DNA from 2 places in the Arthrobacter sp. K5 genome. Region 1 is predicted to be linked to the other one. Evidence: riboswitches for the same ligand, from Rfam matches in the RefSeq annotation. Region 1 holds a riboswitch; the other holds the start of a gene.
The links. A riboswitch is a leader RNA that binds a small molecule or an ion and turns the genes downstream of it on or off. The one in region 1 is predicted to bind thiamine pyrophosphate.

Region 1 (7,536 bases):
CCGCAGTGCAGCGGCGACCTGCCTGAGGACCCTGCGTTCGCGATTGTCGGGGTCAACAACGGTCTGGCGAACACTACCAACCCGTGCCTCCACCAGCAGCTTGACTGGGCGGATGACTCGGCCGGCGGGACCGGCCAGCCGCGGTTGGCGCTCTACGTGAACACGGCCAACCCGGGGCTGCGCGGCTCCTGGTGGCCGACGAACAACGAGTACGGCGGCGAAGTCGTGGCCAACCCGTACGGCACCTGCCAGGGGCAGGACGACGCGGCGTGTGCCTACATGTACGGGTACGCCAAGGCCTTCGACGACGCCTACCTCCGCACCATTGCCGAGCCTGGGACGTACCTCTGGTGGCTGGACGTGGAGACGGGCAACAGCTGGTCAGGCGACAGGAACGCGAACCGGGCGGACCTCGAAGGCATGGCCGACTTTTTCCACAGCATCGGCGCCAGGGTGGGCATCTACTCCTCTGCCCGGCAGTGGGGGCAGATCGTGGGCGAAGTGGGATCGGCCAGCAGCCTCTACTCCCTGCCAAGCTGGCTAGCCGGGGCGCGCACCGCCGGCGAGGCCGCCAGCATGTGTTCTGCGGCGCCCCTCACCGCCGGTGGCAGGGTGGTCCTCACCCAGTTCGTGGCCGACGGCTTCGACCACGACCACTCCTGCATCTGAGGCCGGCCGGGAACGTTAGATCCGGAACATTGGACCCGCGCACATTAGACTCGGCGGCATGAATCACACCTGCCGTGTCCGCCAGGCCGGACCCGAAGACGCTGAGGCCCTGGCTCGGCTCCACCTGGAATGCTGGCGCGAAACGTATGCCCACCTGCTTTCACCGGGCTTTATGGCCAGGCAGGGCGTGGAAGGGCGGCTGGCCATGTGGCGGCAACTCCTGGCCGGACCGCACGCGGGCCGCCATTACGTAGCGGTCGACGGCGGGACGCTGGTGGGGTTTGCCGGTTCGTTTCCGCCCGAGGACGGGGTGCGGGAGCAGACCGAACTCTGGGGCATCTATCTCCTCGCCTCCCACCATGGCAGGGGCCTGGGCCAGGAACTGCTCGATGCCGCGATCGGGAAGGAAACGGCCGCGCTGTGGGTGGCCGAGGACAACCCGCGCGCCCAGGCCTTCTACCGGCGCAACGGCTTCGACTTCACCGGCGCCAGGGACACGATCGAGGATTGGGAAGGGCTGCCCGAGGTCCGGATGGCGCGGCCTGCGGGCTAGGAGCCCTCAAGCCACACCATGTTCCACGTACCGGCCCACAGCGCGGCAGCCACCGCACCGACGGCAATCAGCACTCCGCCGAGCACCACCCAGACGTCCAGCACACTGAAGGTGGACACGCGAGCCCAGGTCCGGCTGGCCCCGCCGAATCCGCGGGCCTCCATGGTCACGGCAAGCCGGGTGGCGCGTCGGATGGCCTGGACCAGGAGACCGAAGCTCTGCCCGAGGGTGGCCCGCATCCGCTGCCACGGGTTGCCGCGCGATCCGACGCCGCGGGCGCGCCGGGCCATGCCGATGGTCTGCCATTCCTCGGCCATCAGCCCGACCAGCCGCATCGCGGCCAGGGTCCCCAACACAAAACGATGCGGAAGCCGCGCCTTCTGGGCGAGGGCGTCCGCCAGGTCCGTGGGATCGGTGCAGCTCATCAGCAGCACCGCAGGCAGGGCGATGGCCAGGCCCCGCAGCAGAAAACCCAGCCCCAGCTGAAGGGAACCTTCGCTCATGGACCAAAGTCCGACGTCGAGCAGTATCCTTCCGCTGTCCGGCGCCAGGATGGAGGTGCTCCAGCCGCCCACAGCGGCAGCCAGGATCAGCGGCCACCCGCGCTGCCACAGCAGCGAAAACGTCAACCCGGCCAGCGGAAAGACCAGCAGCTCGCACGCGAGCGCCACCGAGGCGGACATCCAGTCGATGGACAGCGCCAGCACCAGGGTGATCAGGAAGACCGCGGCGAATTTGGCCAGTGGATTGGCGCGTGTCAGCACTGCCCGGTTTCCGGTGAGTGTCAGTGCTTCCCTCATGTCGCAGCCTGTTCTGACGTTGGTTCGGCTTCTGAAGTGGGCACAATGAGCCCGGGCTCCACGGGTCGCGGCTCGGGCCGTCCGCCGGAGCCCAGCCGCAGCTCGGTGCCGCCGAGCACATGCGTGAACTCCTCGTCGTGCGTGACGGACACGACCGCCGTGCCGGCGTCGAGCAGCTCAGAAAGGAACGAGGCAAGCTCCGCCCAGGTGTTGGCATCCTGGCCGAAGGTTGGCTCGTCCAGGACCAGCACCTGCGGGTGGGCGGCCAGGACAGTGGCCACGGACAGCCGGCGTTTCTCCCCGCCGGACAGCGTGTACGGGTTGGCGTCCACGAGATGCGTGAGGCGAAGGCGCTCCAGCAGCTCGTCAACGCGGTCCTCGCCGTGGCCCAGATGGCGCGGCCCGAACTGCAGCTCGTCCAGGACGCGGCCGGTGACGAACTGGTGCTCGGGTTCCTGGAACACCGTGCCGATCCGGGCGATCAGCTGCTCGGCCCTCCACTTGAAAGGGTCAATTCCTGCTCCGCCACTCAACTCAACGGTCGCGGAGACCTTGCCGTCCACCGGAGGCAGCAGCCCGGCGAGCGTCAGCGCAAAGGTGGACTTGCCGGCGCCGTTGGGACCCGTGACGGTCAGCGCCTCCCCCGCCCGGACCTGCGCCGTGACGTCCCGCAGTACGGGCTCGGGCGGTACGGAGCGGAAGCCGCGGCGCCGGGGCCGTTCCCGCGACACCGCGAGCTTTTCGGCGGCGAGCAGCAGCTGGCCGCCGTCAATGCCGGGGACAGCCAGGCGGCGCCGGGTTTCGGGGACGTAGCCCGGGACCCAGACGCCGGCGGCGGTAAGCATCCCGCGGGCCTGCTCGAGGACCTCGTCCGGCGTCCCGTCGATCAGCACCGCACCGTTCGCTGCGGACCCCGGCTGCATGACCACGATGCGGTCCACCAGATCTTTCCAGGCCGCGACCCGGTGCTCCACCACCACCAGGGTGGCCCCGGTCTTGTCGAGGCAGCGGCCCACGGCGTCCCGGACCTCCAGGACGCCGACCGGGTCGAGGTTCGCGGTCGGCTCGTCCAGCAGAATGAGTCCCGGACGCATCGCCAGTATGCCGGCGAGCGCCAGGCGCTGCTTCTGGCCGCCGGACAGGGCCGACGTCGGGTGGTTCAGCGGCAGGTGCGACAGTCCGACGTCGTCCAGCGCCTCGTGCACGCGGCGCCAGATCTCGTCGCGGGGCACGGAGAGGTTCTCGGCGCCGAAGGCGACGTCGTCGCCCAGGCGGGAGAGCACCACCTGGGTTTCCGGGTCCTGCTGCATGAGTCCGGCACGGCCCCGTTGCGCGCGCGGCGGCGCACCGTCGATGAGCAACTCGCCGCTCTCATCCGGGTCGTCGCGGTCCGCTGCCCCGGTGTCAAGGGTCCCGGCGTCCAGGGTCCCGTGCACGGTACTGCTGCCCGCGTCGCTGTCCCCCAGCACCCCGGCCAGGGCGTGGAGCAGCGTGGACTTGCCTGCCCCGGAAGGGCCCAGCAGCAGGACGCGTTCGCCGGGGCGGATGTCCAGGTCCAGGGCGTGGACGGCAGGTTTGGTGCGGCCGGCGTGGCGCCAGCCCCACCCGCGGGCGTGTACCGCGGCGGGGCGGACCGCGCCGTCGTGTTGTCCGGGCATTAGGAGAAGACGGGCTCCGTGGCTGCCTTGCGGGAGGCGAAGGAGCTCAGCACGCCGGTCCTGGCCAGGCCCCGGGTGGCGATCCAGGACAGGGCACCGGCGATGACTGCGCCAGAGATGGCGCAGAACACGATGTACGCGAACTTGTCGCCTGCGGCGTAGGCGATGTTCCAGCCCCACGGTGCGAAGGAGTCGTTGAGGCCGCAGAACAGCCCGGCACCGGCGCCTGCCAGCAGCGATGCGGGGAGGTTGAACTTCCGGTACACCAGGGCGGCGAACACGAGCTCCGCGCCCAGGCCCTGCAGGACGCCGGAGATCAGCACCGTGGTGCCGTACTGCGAGCCCATGAGAAGTTCACCCGTGGCTGCCACCGTTTCGCAGAACAGGGCCGCGCCGGGCTTGCGGATAATGAGCATGCCCAGGACCGCCGGAATCATCCAGCCGCCGGCGTACAGGCCGGTCAGCGGCGGGTAGACGGCGTTGATGGGGGTGGAGATGAGGTTGGCCCCCTGGGACCAGGCCCAGAAGATCACGCCGCCGGCAACGGCGATAAGTGCTGCCACGACGATGTCGGCCACGCGCCAGTTGTAGCTGGTTTTCTTGATTGCTGCAGTTGTCATGATGGTCCTCCTGAGGAACAGGAGGGGAAAGCGTTCCCCCGGCTGCCGGTGGCTGGGCCACCTGCTGCCGGGCACTTTGAGAACTCGACTCCCTTACGCCGGTACTAGCCGGATCAGGTTCGAGGGTCTGCGGCGGTCCGCACTCTCAGCGCCCATCCGCGGTTGCGCTGGCAGTTGCCTTTGCATCCCGACGGCGGCGCTCCCCTGTCGTGATAAATCTGCCCTTGTGGGCCGGTCCAGTTTACACCTCGGAGGTCCCGGAATCCCGGGGCCGTTGTCACAATGCCGGAGTTTTCCTGCGCCGTCGGGACAGCTGTCCGGAGTACATTGGGGCCATGACGCTACAGGACTCCGGCAGCACTGCCCTGCCCGCCTTTGACCCCGATGCCTCCGAGGAACAGCCGGCGGGATCCCTGGAAGCCCTGATCGGTCAGATCGAGGGTGAAATCGCCGAACTGCAGTTCCCGAGGTTCAGCAAGGACGATGCACTGGCGCTGGGCCTGGAACTGGTGGAACGCGGCAAGGAGGACAACCTGCCCATTGCCATCGACATCACCAAAGGCGAACAGGTCCTCTTCCACGTTGCGCTCGAGGGAGCCACTCCGGACAACGAGGGCTGGGTGCGGGCCAAGCAGCGGACTGCCGTGCGCTATGAGGAGCCCTCACTGCTGGTAGGCCTGCGCGGCAGGGCCGGCGGGGGACGGATCGAGGACAACGCCTGGTTCGACCAGTCCACCTACGCTGCCCACGGCGGAGCCTTCCCGATCTATGTGCGGGACGTGGGAGCGGTGGCCGTGGTCACGGTGTCCGGGCTGCCGCAGAAGGCGGACCACGACCTTGTGGTGCAGGCGTTGCGGGAAATCCACCGGTCCATGCGGCTAGGCTAGCGCCTCATGCGGATAGGGTAGGAAAAGACCAGTGTTCATCACGCGAGGAGTTCCGCAATGAGTTTCTTCATCAAGCTGCTTGGCACCGGCATCAGCCTGCTGGCAGGGTTCGCCGGCACCAAGGCCGTCGATACCATCTGGGAAAAGGTCACGGGCCGGAAGCCCCCCAAGGGTGACAAGGACGACGTCCCCACCACGCTGCGCACAGCCCTGACGTTCGCCCTCGTCTCCGCTTCCGTGAGCGCGGTGATCCAGGTGCTGGCCAACCGTGGCACCCAGCGGGCCATCACCCGCTTCGCCAAGACCCAGGACATCGTCTAGCGGCAAGCTTCGCCAAGACCCAGGCATCTCCCAGCGCAGGACATCGTCCAGCGCCAGGACATCGTCCCGGCCCTTTAGCCCCCCAACATAGGGTGAGCCTGGTCCGGCCGGTTCGGCATCCTGCCGGGTTTCTCCAAGCCCGGCACGCCAATCTATACATGTTCTGAACCCGGCAGTGCTGATGACCTCGGCCGGGCTCACAACAGCCGGACCCGGCACCGCAGACCCGCGGTGCCGGGTCCGGTCACGTCCTGCGGCGGCAGCCGGTCACGTGCCCCCGCAGCCGCCGGCATCAAGCCCCGGCACGGCCCGCGGCGGCGCTGGCAAGGCCTTGGCAGGAGCACCACGGGTCCCCCCACGCCGCCGCCAAAAACCTTAGATTCCAAGGTTTTTGCAACCTCGTACCCGAACGTTTTTCCAACCCACGCCGCATTAGGTGGATGCCATCAGCGTCTTTTCGAGGAGACAAAAATGGTATCCATCCCACCTTTCCTGTCGGCCCAGCGCCTGACCCCACGACATCGGGCCCCGCGCCCATCCCGCCGCCGCGGAATCGCTGTCGCGACGGCCGTGCTGCTCGCCGCGACCGGCGCCGGCACATCGCTTGCCGCCACACAGGTGACGGTGAAGAACCCTGGCGGACTGACCGCCGTCGGGCCCGTCAACACCGAGTATGGCTTCCCGTCCTGGTACGAGGACAGCAACAAAACCCGCGTCGAGCTCTGCCTTGACGCGGAAAACCCGCTTTGCGGCTTCCTGCCCGGAGACATCCCGGACGAGACCGCCCCCATTTCGTTCCCGGACAACTTCCCGGAAGAGGCGTTCTACATGCTCGCCGGCTCGGAACTGGCCCTTCCCGGTGGAGGCCGCGCCGTCCTGGTCCTCGGTCTGGAGGCAGCGTTCGCCAACACGGTCACCGAAGGCGACCAGGTGGTGTTCGGGCGGCAGCGCATCGTCGTCAAGGGCGGACCGGCCAACGCCACCCTGACGTTCCAGCACCCCTACGGCACCATCACCATCGACACCGACGGCGCCGGCGACGGCAAGCTCGTCGAGGACATTTCACCCGCCGTCGGCAACTTCTCCACGGCCCTGAAGAGCAACATCGGCCCGTTCCTGAAGTGGGATCCGGCCGCCGCCCCGGCAGCGCCCGAAGGCTACCTCGGAGACCCGGGCCAGGACCACACCGTTACCGGCAGCCCGTTCGGTTACAACAAGTTCTCGGTGAACGGCGGCGGCCTGGCCCTGGAAACGGACCAGTTCACCGTCCAGGGCAAGATCTCCACCAATCAGGGAGTCAACGGCGACAGCGCCGTCCTGAACAGCACCATGATCGATGTGTTCGCCAGCAGCGGGAACGGCGCCCAGCTCCAGGTGGACGGGCAGGCCGGGGTTTTCGAAACCACCCCCATGCTCAGTGACCCCGACACGGGCAGGTATTACGCCCGGGTCCAGTTCACCGGGACCGCGCCGGCCACGGTGAAGGTCACCAACATCGGCGACAAGCCCGCCAGCAGCAGCCAGATCAGCGTCACCAAGCCCAGCGGCATCCTGATCACCAAGGCTGTCTATGACGGCACGAACCTGACCGTCGGTGCCCTCTCCTCCGTTGGCTACCCGCTGACCGTCACCGGTCTGGGCACACTGGATGAGCCGGCGGCCGGAACAGCAGCCGAAAAGTCGTTCCCGGTGAAGGCTCCCCCGGCCACCGTCACGGTGAAAACCGCAGCCGGCGGCTCCGCGTCCCTGCCCGTGACCGTCACCGGCGGTTCGGCAACTCCGGTCGGGCTGGACCCGGTCACTCCCGCCCCGGATCCCGGCCCCGTCGTCGACACCGGCAGCGGGTCCGTCCCCGGCGAAACGCAGCCGACGACGGCGGTAGCCACCGCCGCTTCGACCACGGTCACGCGCGGCGGAACAGTCCAGCTGGACGGCAGCGCCTCCACGGGTGCCGCCAGCTACAAGTGGCTCCAGGTCAGCGGACCCGCCGTCACCTTCTCCAGCGACACAGCCGCCAAGCCCACCGTC
Region 2 (7,536 bases), 1.7 Mb from region 1:
AACCTCGCCGTCGTTGCCGGCATAGCTCATATCAACGGCGTACTTCTCGAGTTCAGCTTCGATGATGGCGAGGTCGGAGAGTGGATCTCTGTCAGATTCCAGCGTACCGCAGTCCAAAACGTGCACCAAAGCGGCGCACCGCTCGACGTGCCGCAGGAAGTTGTGCCCCAGGCCCTTGCCTTCGCTTGCGCCTTCAATGAGCCCGGGGACGTCGGCGATGGTGAACCGGACGTCGCCCGCCTGCACGACGCCGAGGTTGGGGATGAGGGTGGTGAAGGGGTAATCAGCGATCTTCGGCCGGGCGGCAGACATGGCCGCGATCAGGCTGGACTTGCCGGCGGAGGGGAATCCGACCAGGGCGATGTCGGCAATCGACTTCAGCTCGAGGACGATGTCGCTGGCGTCACCCTCGATGCCAAGCAAGGCGAACCCCGGGGCCCGCCGCTTCTGGGAGGACAGTGCGGCGTTGCCCAGCCCGCCCTGCCCGCCGGACGCCGCGATGAATTCCGTGCCTTCGCCAACGAGGTCAGCAAGGACCTTGCCGTCCTTGGTCTTGACGACGGTTCCGTCCGGAACCGGCAGGACCAGGGTTTCGCCGTTCTTGCCGCCGCGCCAGTCTCCCATGCCGGGGCCGCCGTTCGTGGCGTGCCGGTGGGGTGCGTGGTGGTAGTCGAGCAGCGTGGTGGTCTGCGAGTCGACGCGCAGGATGACGTCGCCGCCGTCGCCGCCGTTGCCGCCGTCGGGTCCGCCCAGGGGCTTGAACTTCTCACGGTGCACGGAGACGCAGCCGTGGCCGCCGGTACCGCCAGATACGTGCAGTACTACCCGGTCTACAAAGCTCGCCACGGTGAATCTCCTCTATTGCTTAACTCGGCCGTCTTGAACGTCCAAATTGATTGTAGTGCGGTTAAAAGAACAGTGGAGCGGGCCATCATGGCCCGCTCCACCGGTTCAGATCCTGTTGTTACTCTGCAGCTGCAGCGGCAACGATGTTCACGACCCGACGGCCGCGGCGGGTGCCGAATTCAACAGCGCCTGCCTGCAGTGCGAACAGTGTGTCGTCGCCACCGCGGCCAACGCCTGCACCGGGGTGGAAGTGGGTGCCGCGCTGGCGAACGATGATCTCGCCTGCGGAAACTACCTGGCCGCCGAAGCGCTTGACGCCGAGGTACTGGGCGTTGGAGTCACGACCGTTGCGAGTGGAGCTCGCGCCTTTTTTATGTGCCATTTGGAATGCCTGCCTTTAAATTCTGGGGAATCTGCTGAAAACCTGAACAGTAACCGGTGGTTACTTGATACCGGTGATCTTGACCTTGGTCAGTTCCTGACGGTGACCCTGGCGCTTCTTGTAACCGGTCTTGTTCTTGAACTTCTGGATGACGATCTTCGGACCACGAAGGTCCTGGAGGATCTCAGCCGTAACCGTTACCTTGGCCAGGTCCGCAGCTGCGGAGGTGACCTTGTCGCCGTCTACCAGGAGCAGCGCGGGCAGCTCAATGGTGCTGCCAGCTCCACCGGCGACGCGGTTCAGGGTAACGAAGTCTCCAACGGAAACCTTCTCTTGGCGGCCGCCTGCGCGGACAATCGCGTACACCACTTGGGCACTCACTTCTCTCGACGTCTATTACTAAATTTGCGTGCGGAACCTGGGTCCGATGAATTGGCCTGGCTCTCGCTGTGCCTCAACGCCGTGGATTGCCCGGGGGGAACCCGTGAGCTATCCCAGGAACAAGCCCGATTGGGCGATCCCGGGTCATAACCCAAGTGTTGGCGTAAGCACCGAAGATCTAGAATACGCTAATTCCGTCGTCGGCCGCAAATGAGGCTGGCACCGGCGGGTTGTCCGTGATAGGCGCCACACGGGCGCTGTTCCGGACATCCGATGCCGTGCGCGACTATCTTACCCGGCGCAGCGCCCGTTTCCGCTCAGCTGTGACGGCTCGGCGCGTCGAAGAAGTCCACCTCGTAGCGGCAGGACTGCCGGAACGCGGTGATCATCGCTTCACGCTCCCCTGCCGACGCGGCCCGGCCGGCGTCGTCGGCGATTTCGATGGCCCGCAGGGTCGCGGCGGCGAACTCCTCGTCGGCGTAGGTCCGCAGCCACTCGGCGTAAGGGTGCCCGGCCTGCGCCCCGGCGGCCACATATTCGGCGTGCAGGGTCTCCCCCACCTCGGCGTACAGCCAGAAGCAGGGCAGGACGGCGGCGACCAGCACCGCGTAACTGCCGCCCGCCGAAGCTGCGACCAGATGATCCACATACGCCTTCGTGACCGGGCCAAGTTCCGTCTGCACGGAGCGCGTGCTGAGCCAGTTGCGGTGCAGTTCCGATTCAACCTCCAGGCATTGCTGGGCTGAGTGCGCCCAGAACAGCTGCTCGGACTCGGTCGGCGCGAGTGCGCTGGCCCGCGCCAGCACACGGGAGTAGCCGTTGAGGTAAATGGCATCCTGGGCCAGGTAGTACGCGAATTCCCGCTCCGCCAGGGTGCCTTCGGCGAGTCCACGGATGAAGCCCAGGCCATAGATGGCTTCCAGGTCGGCAACGGTCTCGGCGCGCAGCAGTTCCGCGAACCCGCCCTTCCGTTCGGGCTGGGCCAGGTGGTGGAAGTGGTGGATCGGTCCGTTGCCTGCGCCGACCTCCAGCTGCCCGGAGGTACGGAGCGCCCCGGCCAGCCAGGGCTTGACCGCCCGCAGGGACGCCTCCCAGTCGCCCAGCCGTGCCTGGGCCGTGGCCATGGCCGAGGAGAGCGAGCACCCGGTGCCGTGGCTGTTCCGCGTGCCAATCCGTTCGCCCGCAAACTCCACCACCTCAGCAGACAGCAGCCCGGCCGTGTTCACGAGGGCATCCGGGCAGGTTGAGCCGTTCAGGTGACCGCCTTTGACAAGGACCGTGGCACCGGTCCGGGCCGCGAGCCGCCTGCCCTGGTCAAGGGCGGCGGGCCAGTCCGCGGCCTCCGGTTCCCCGAGCAGCATGGCCAGTTCGGGCAGGTTGGGGGTGATCAGGTCCGCCAGCGGCAGCAGTTCGCCGAGGGCTGCCTCCGCGGACTCCTGCAGGAGGCGGTCACCGCTGGTGGCCACCATCACCGGATCCACAACCACGACGCCGGGCCGCACCTTTTCGAGCCAGCCGCGGACGGCGGCAATCACCTGTGCATCGCCCAGCATGCCGATCTTCACGGCGTCCACCTGGATGTCGTCGCTGACGGCATCCAGTTGCGCTGACAGGAAGGTTGCCGGCGGAACGTGCACGCCGCGCACGCCGGTGGTGTTCTGGGCAGTGAGGGCCGTTATGGCGGCCATTCCGTAGCCACCGTGGGCCGCAATACTCTTCAGGTCGGCCTGTATGCCTGCGCCGCCGGACGGATCCGACCCCGCAATGGCAAGGACCCGGGGAACGTCGCGGGAGGTCCGGCCGGGCGGCGCCACGGTTTCCAGAAGGGAACCGGCGGCAGCCGCGGGTGCGGGCAGGAGTGATGCTGATGACAAGGAAGACATCCCTTCGCCGGTGCTAACCGGACAGGTTCAACGGGTTTGGATCTCAGCCGGCCCGTGCGCGGCACCCCGTGTCAGTCCCCCAGCCTAGCGGTTCGTCCGGGCCGGGACACGGAATTTGACGTTTGCGACAGGCTTCCGCGGTCTGTGCCCCGCCGCCTGGACATTGACCCATGCACTGGCCGGTGCCACATCCGCCTGACCCAGAAAGGTCCGGCACCGCAGGCGCGGTGCCGGACCTTCCATGAGTCAGCTCAGAGTTCGCTGGTCCTAGAGCTCTGAGGCGGGTACCCCGACGCCCAGGATGATCGGTTCGCTGGCGGGCTGCTGAGCCGCCTTGGGGGCTCCCTGTGCATCGCCCGTCTCCGGCGCCTTGGCCTCGTGCGAGTGCCCGGCAGCGGCCACCGGAGCAACCTCGTGGTGTTCCACGGATGTCTCGTTGGCTGCACCCTGGGCGCGGCTGGCACTGCGGTTGCGGCGCGGACGGCGGCTGCGCGACGGCTCGGCGGCGCTTTCGGCGCGCTGGGCTTCCGGCTGCTGGCTGGCAGGCCGCGCCATGGCAGGAGCATGCTCCTCCTCAGCGGGGCCGGGGGCGGCCGGAGCACCGAGGTGCGCGAAGGCTTCCTCCAGGCGGTGCAGCGTCAGGGCCGGCTCTTCCTTAACCGGCTCCTCGCTGTGATCCACAAACGGAAGAATGACTTTCTCGCCGCCGAAGGTGAGCACAGCACCGGGCCGTCCGGAGACGCTCTCCGTTTCCGGAGCGCGGTGCACCACGGGGCTTTCCGGTGCTGCGGCCGCGGGTGCAGCCGGCCGTGCGGCCTCACCCGACGCTGCGGCGCTGTGCGCTGCTTCCTCGTGCAAGTGGGCGGCGTGGGCTGCTGCCGCGATGTTGGCAAGGGCAGCGCGGGTCGCTTCAGCCTTGGCGTGGCGTTCTGCTTCCGACGGTTCCGGATGGTGCACGGCAGCAGGGGCAGCCGGGGCAGTCTCGAAGGACGGCTGTCCACCCTTGCCGCGGCGGCGCTTCCGCTCGGACCGGGCAGGGGGCTGGACCTCTGCGCGGTGCACGTGGTGCTCCGCGGCCACGGTGTTGGCGCGGCGGTGCTCCACCGGCTCGTCATGGGTGACGACGCCCCGGCCGGCGCATGCCTCGCACTGCTCGCCGAAGACTTCCAGGAGGCCGGTGCCCATGCGCTTGCGCGTCATCTGCACGAGTCCCAGGGAGGTCACTTCGGCCACCTGGTGCTTTGTCCGGTCGCGGCCCAGGCATTCCACCAGTCGGCGCAGGACAAGGTCGCGGTTGGATTCCAGCACCATGTCGATGAAGTCGATGACGATGATGCCGCCGATGTCGCGCAGCCGCAGCTGGCGGACAACTTCCTCGGCTGCTTCCAGGTTGTTCTTGGTGACTGTCTCTTCGAGATTGCCGCCGCTGCCGGTGAACTTGCCGGTGTTGACGTCAACAACGGTCATGGCCTCGGTCCGGTCAATGACCAGCGAGCCGCCGGACGGCAGGAATACCTTGCGGTCCAGTGCCTTGTGGATCTGCTCGTCAATGCGCCAGGCGGAGAAGATGTCCTCGTCCCTGGTCCACTTTTCGAGCCGGCCCACCAGGTCCGGAGCAACGTAGGTGACGTAGGCCTCGATGGTGTCCCACGCTTCGTCGCCGGACACGATCAGCTTGGAGAAGTCCTCGTTGAAGACGTCCCGCACAACCTTGATGGTCAGGTCCGGTTCACCGTAGAGCAGTTCGGGGGCGAGTACCTTGGTGGACTTCGCCTGGCTCTCAATCCCCTCCCACTGGGCACGGAGACGGTTGATGTCGTGGGTCAGTTCCTCTTCGGAGGCGCCTTCAGCGGCCGTCCGCACAATGACGCCCGCGTCCTCGGGGAGGCGGTCCTTGAGGATCCGCTTCAGGCGGTTCCGTTCGACGTCGGGCAGCTTGCGGGAGATGCCGGTCATGGACCCGCCGGGGACATACACGAGATACCGGCCGGGCAGGGAGATCTGGCTGGTGAGCCGTGCACCCTTGTGGCCCACCGGGTCCTTGGTCACCTGGACCAGGACGGAGTCGCCGGACTTCAGCGCGTTTTCGATCCGGCGCTGCTTGCCTTCAAGGGTGGCTGCGTCCCAATTGACCTCACCGGCGTACAGCACGGCGTTGCGGCCGCGTCCGATGTCCACGAAAGCGGCTTCCATGGACGGCAGGACGTTCTGGACCTTGCCCAGGTAGACGTTGCCGATCAGGGAGTCCTGCTGCGTCTTGGAGACGAAATGCTCAGCCAGGACCCCGTCCTCCAGGACACCGATCTGGATTCTGTCGTCGCGCTGGCGGACGATCATCTGGCGGTCCACGGATTCCCGACGGGCCAGGAACTCGGCCTCGGTAATCACGGTGCGGCGGCGGCCCGTGTCCCGCGATTCGCGGCGGCGCTGCTTCTTGGCCTCCAGGCGGGTGGATCCCTTGACGCTGGTGACGCGGTTGCTCGCCGGCGCCTCGCTGATGGTCCGCGGGGCACGGACGCGGGTGACCGTGTTGGGGGGATCGTCGTCTCCCCCGCCGGTCAGTTCCAGGTCCTGGTCACCGCGGCGGCGGCGACGGCGACGGCGGGACGTCACGCCGTCTTCCGGCTGCGCCCCCTCGTCTTCGCCGGCTTCGTCAGAATCGTCAGTTCCCTCGTCGCCGTCGGTAAGCTCGCGGTCGGTCCGGCTGCGGCCGCGGCGGCCGCGGCTGCGCCGCCGGCGGCGGCCGCCCTCGTCCTCCAGCTCGTCCTCGCCCTCCTCGGCTGCCACGTCCTCTTTGGCGGGAGCGGCAGGGCGGATGACGGTGTTCAGGTCAGGGGCCTGGAAGATGATCGATGTAACTGAGGCAGGCTCCAGGAAGAGCGAACCCAGGGGCGACTGCCCGGCAGCCTCTTCTTCGGGCTCTTCCTCGGCACCGGCTTCCTGTGCAGCCACCTGTACGGCAGGGGCTGCTCCGGCCGGCGCTGCCTGGGCTGCAGGGGCGCCAGCAGCCGGGGCGGGCACCTCCGTCCGTCCGGTTGACGCCGTCTCAGTGGCAGTCGCGGCGGCGGCAGGCTCGGCAGACTCCGCCGGCTCAACGGGGCTTTCGGCCGGCTCCGCGGCTTTCGGTTTTGTTGCCCGGCGGCGGCGCACAGGCTTTGACTCGGCAGAAGGTTCCTCGGCGGCCGGAGCGGCCGCAGCCTCGACTGCCTGCTCCGTGGCGGCTGCCTGTTCGCCGGCTTCCTTCACGTCAACTTCGGCCCCGGCGGCTTCCGCAAACGCGGGCAACGGCTCTTCGGCAGCCTTCTTCCGGGCGCGGGTCCGGCGCACCGGGGTCTTGGCCGGGGCCTCGGCGCTGCTTTCGGCGACAGCGGACTCCGGCACTGCGGTATCAGCTGCTGCGGTGTCAGCCGCTGCAGTGTCAGGCGAGGCCGCGGACTCCGCGTCCGCTGCTGTGGCCTTGGGCGGCGCCTTGCGCCGTGTCCTGGTGGCTTTCTTGGGAGCCTCGGCGGCTTCGCCGGCGGCAGCCGGTTCAACATTCACGGCTATAACCTGGTCATTATCCATATGTGGCAACACTCCTGCCCCTGACGTACCGCCACATTCGGCACCCATTGGGGCACATATTGTCAAAACCCGCAGGCATTGACAGAAGTCAATTGGATACCAGCAGGCTCGCACCGGCAGTGGGGTGCGGCAGGCCTGACAGGCCGGCGGGATTGTTACTGGAACCCGTTGTTTCTGACATCCACAACCAGGTGCCGTCCAATGGAAGGTGGGAGGCTGGATCTTCTTTCCAAAGCCTGCACCACTGCTCATTGGCGGTCTTGGGAACAAGCCACCGGACTGGAGTTCGAATGTGGTTCGCTCTCCAGCCACGTTTATTCTCTCATATTGCTGTTCAAATACGCTGTAATTGTGTGACAAAGCCGGTCAATGCGGCCTTTGGCGGTGAGTACAGACTGCCCCAAGCTGGCGGCGATACAATCTGGGCAGGAGCACCCCGGACAAAGGACGCCATCCCATGCCACGCATATCGCCTTCGAC

Region 2: linked by a shared signal. The riboswitch ahead of thiD (bifunctional hydroxymethylpyrimidine kinase/phosphomethylpyrimidine kinase) and the one ahead of ABRP34_RS12330 (ECF transporter S component) in region 1 are both predicted to bind thiamine pyrophosphate.

The regions. Positions count from the first base shown of each region.
Region 1 is NZ_CP159279.1:2,715,998-2,723,533, forward strand. Features, by position in the region: gene ABRP34_RS12310 (hypothetical protein) at 1-669, shown strand, start outside; gene ABRP34_RS12315 (GNAT family N-acetyltransferase) at 728-1,222, shown strand; gene ABRP34_RS12320 (energy-coupling factor transporter transmembrane component T) at 1,219-2,022, opposite strand; gene ABRP34_RS12325 (ABC transporter ATP-binding protein) at 2,019-3,680, opposite strand; gene ABRP34_RS12330 (ECF transporter S component) at 3,680-4,300, opposite strand; TPP riboswitch at 4,373-4,516, opposite strand; gene ABRP34_RS12335 (heme-degrading domain-containing protein) at 4,636-5,187, shown strand; gene ABRP34_RS12340 (DUF4235 domain-containing protein) at 5,245-5,508, shown strand; gene ABRP34_RS12345 (hypothetical protein) at 5,980-7,536, shown strand, end outside.
Region 2 is NZ_CP159279.1:1,037,724-1,045,259, forward strand. Features, by position in the region: gene obgE (GTPase ObgE) at 1-846, opposite strand, end outside; gene rpmA (50S ribosomal protein L27) at 965-1,228, opposite strand; gene rplU (50S ribosomal protein L21) at 1,289-1,597, opposite strand; gene thiD (bifunctional hydroxymethylpyrimidine kinase/phosphomethylpyrimidine kinase) at 1,927-3,492, opposite strand; TPP riboswitch at 3,475-3,571, opposite strand; gene ABRP34_RS04590 (Rne/Rng family ribonuclease) at 3,760-7,056, opposite strand; gene ABRP34_RS04595 (vitamin K epoxide reductase family protein) at 7,514-7,536, shown strand, end outside.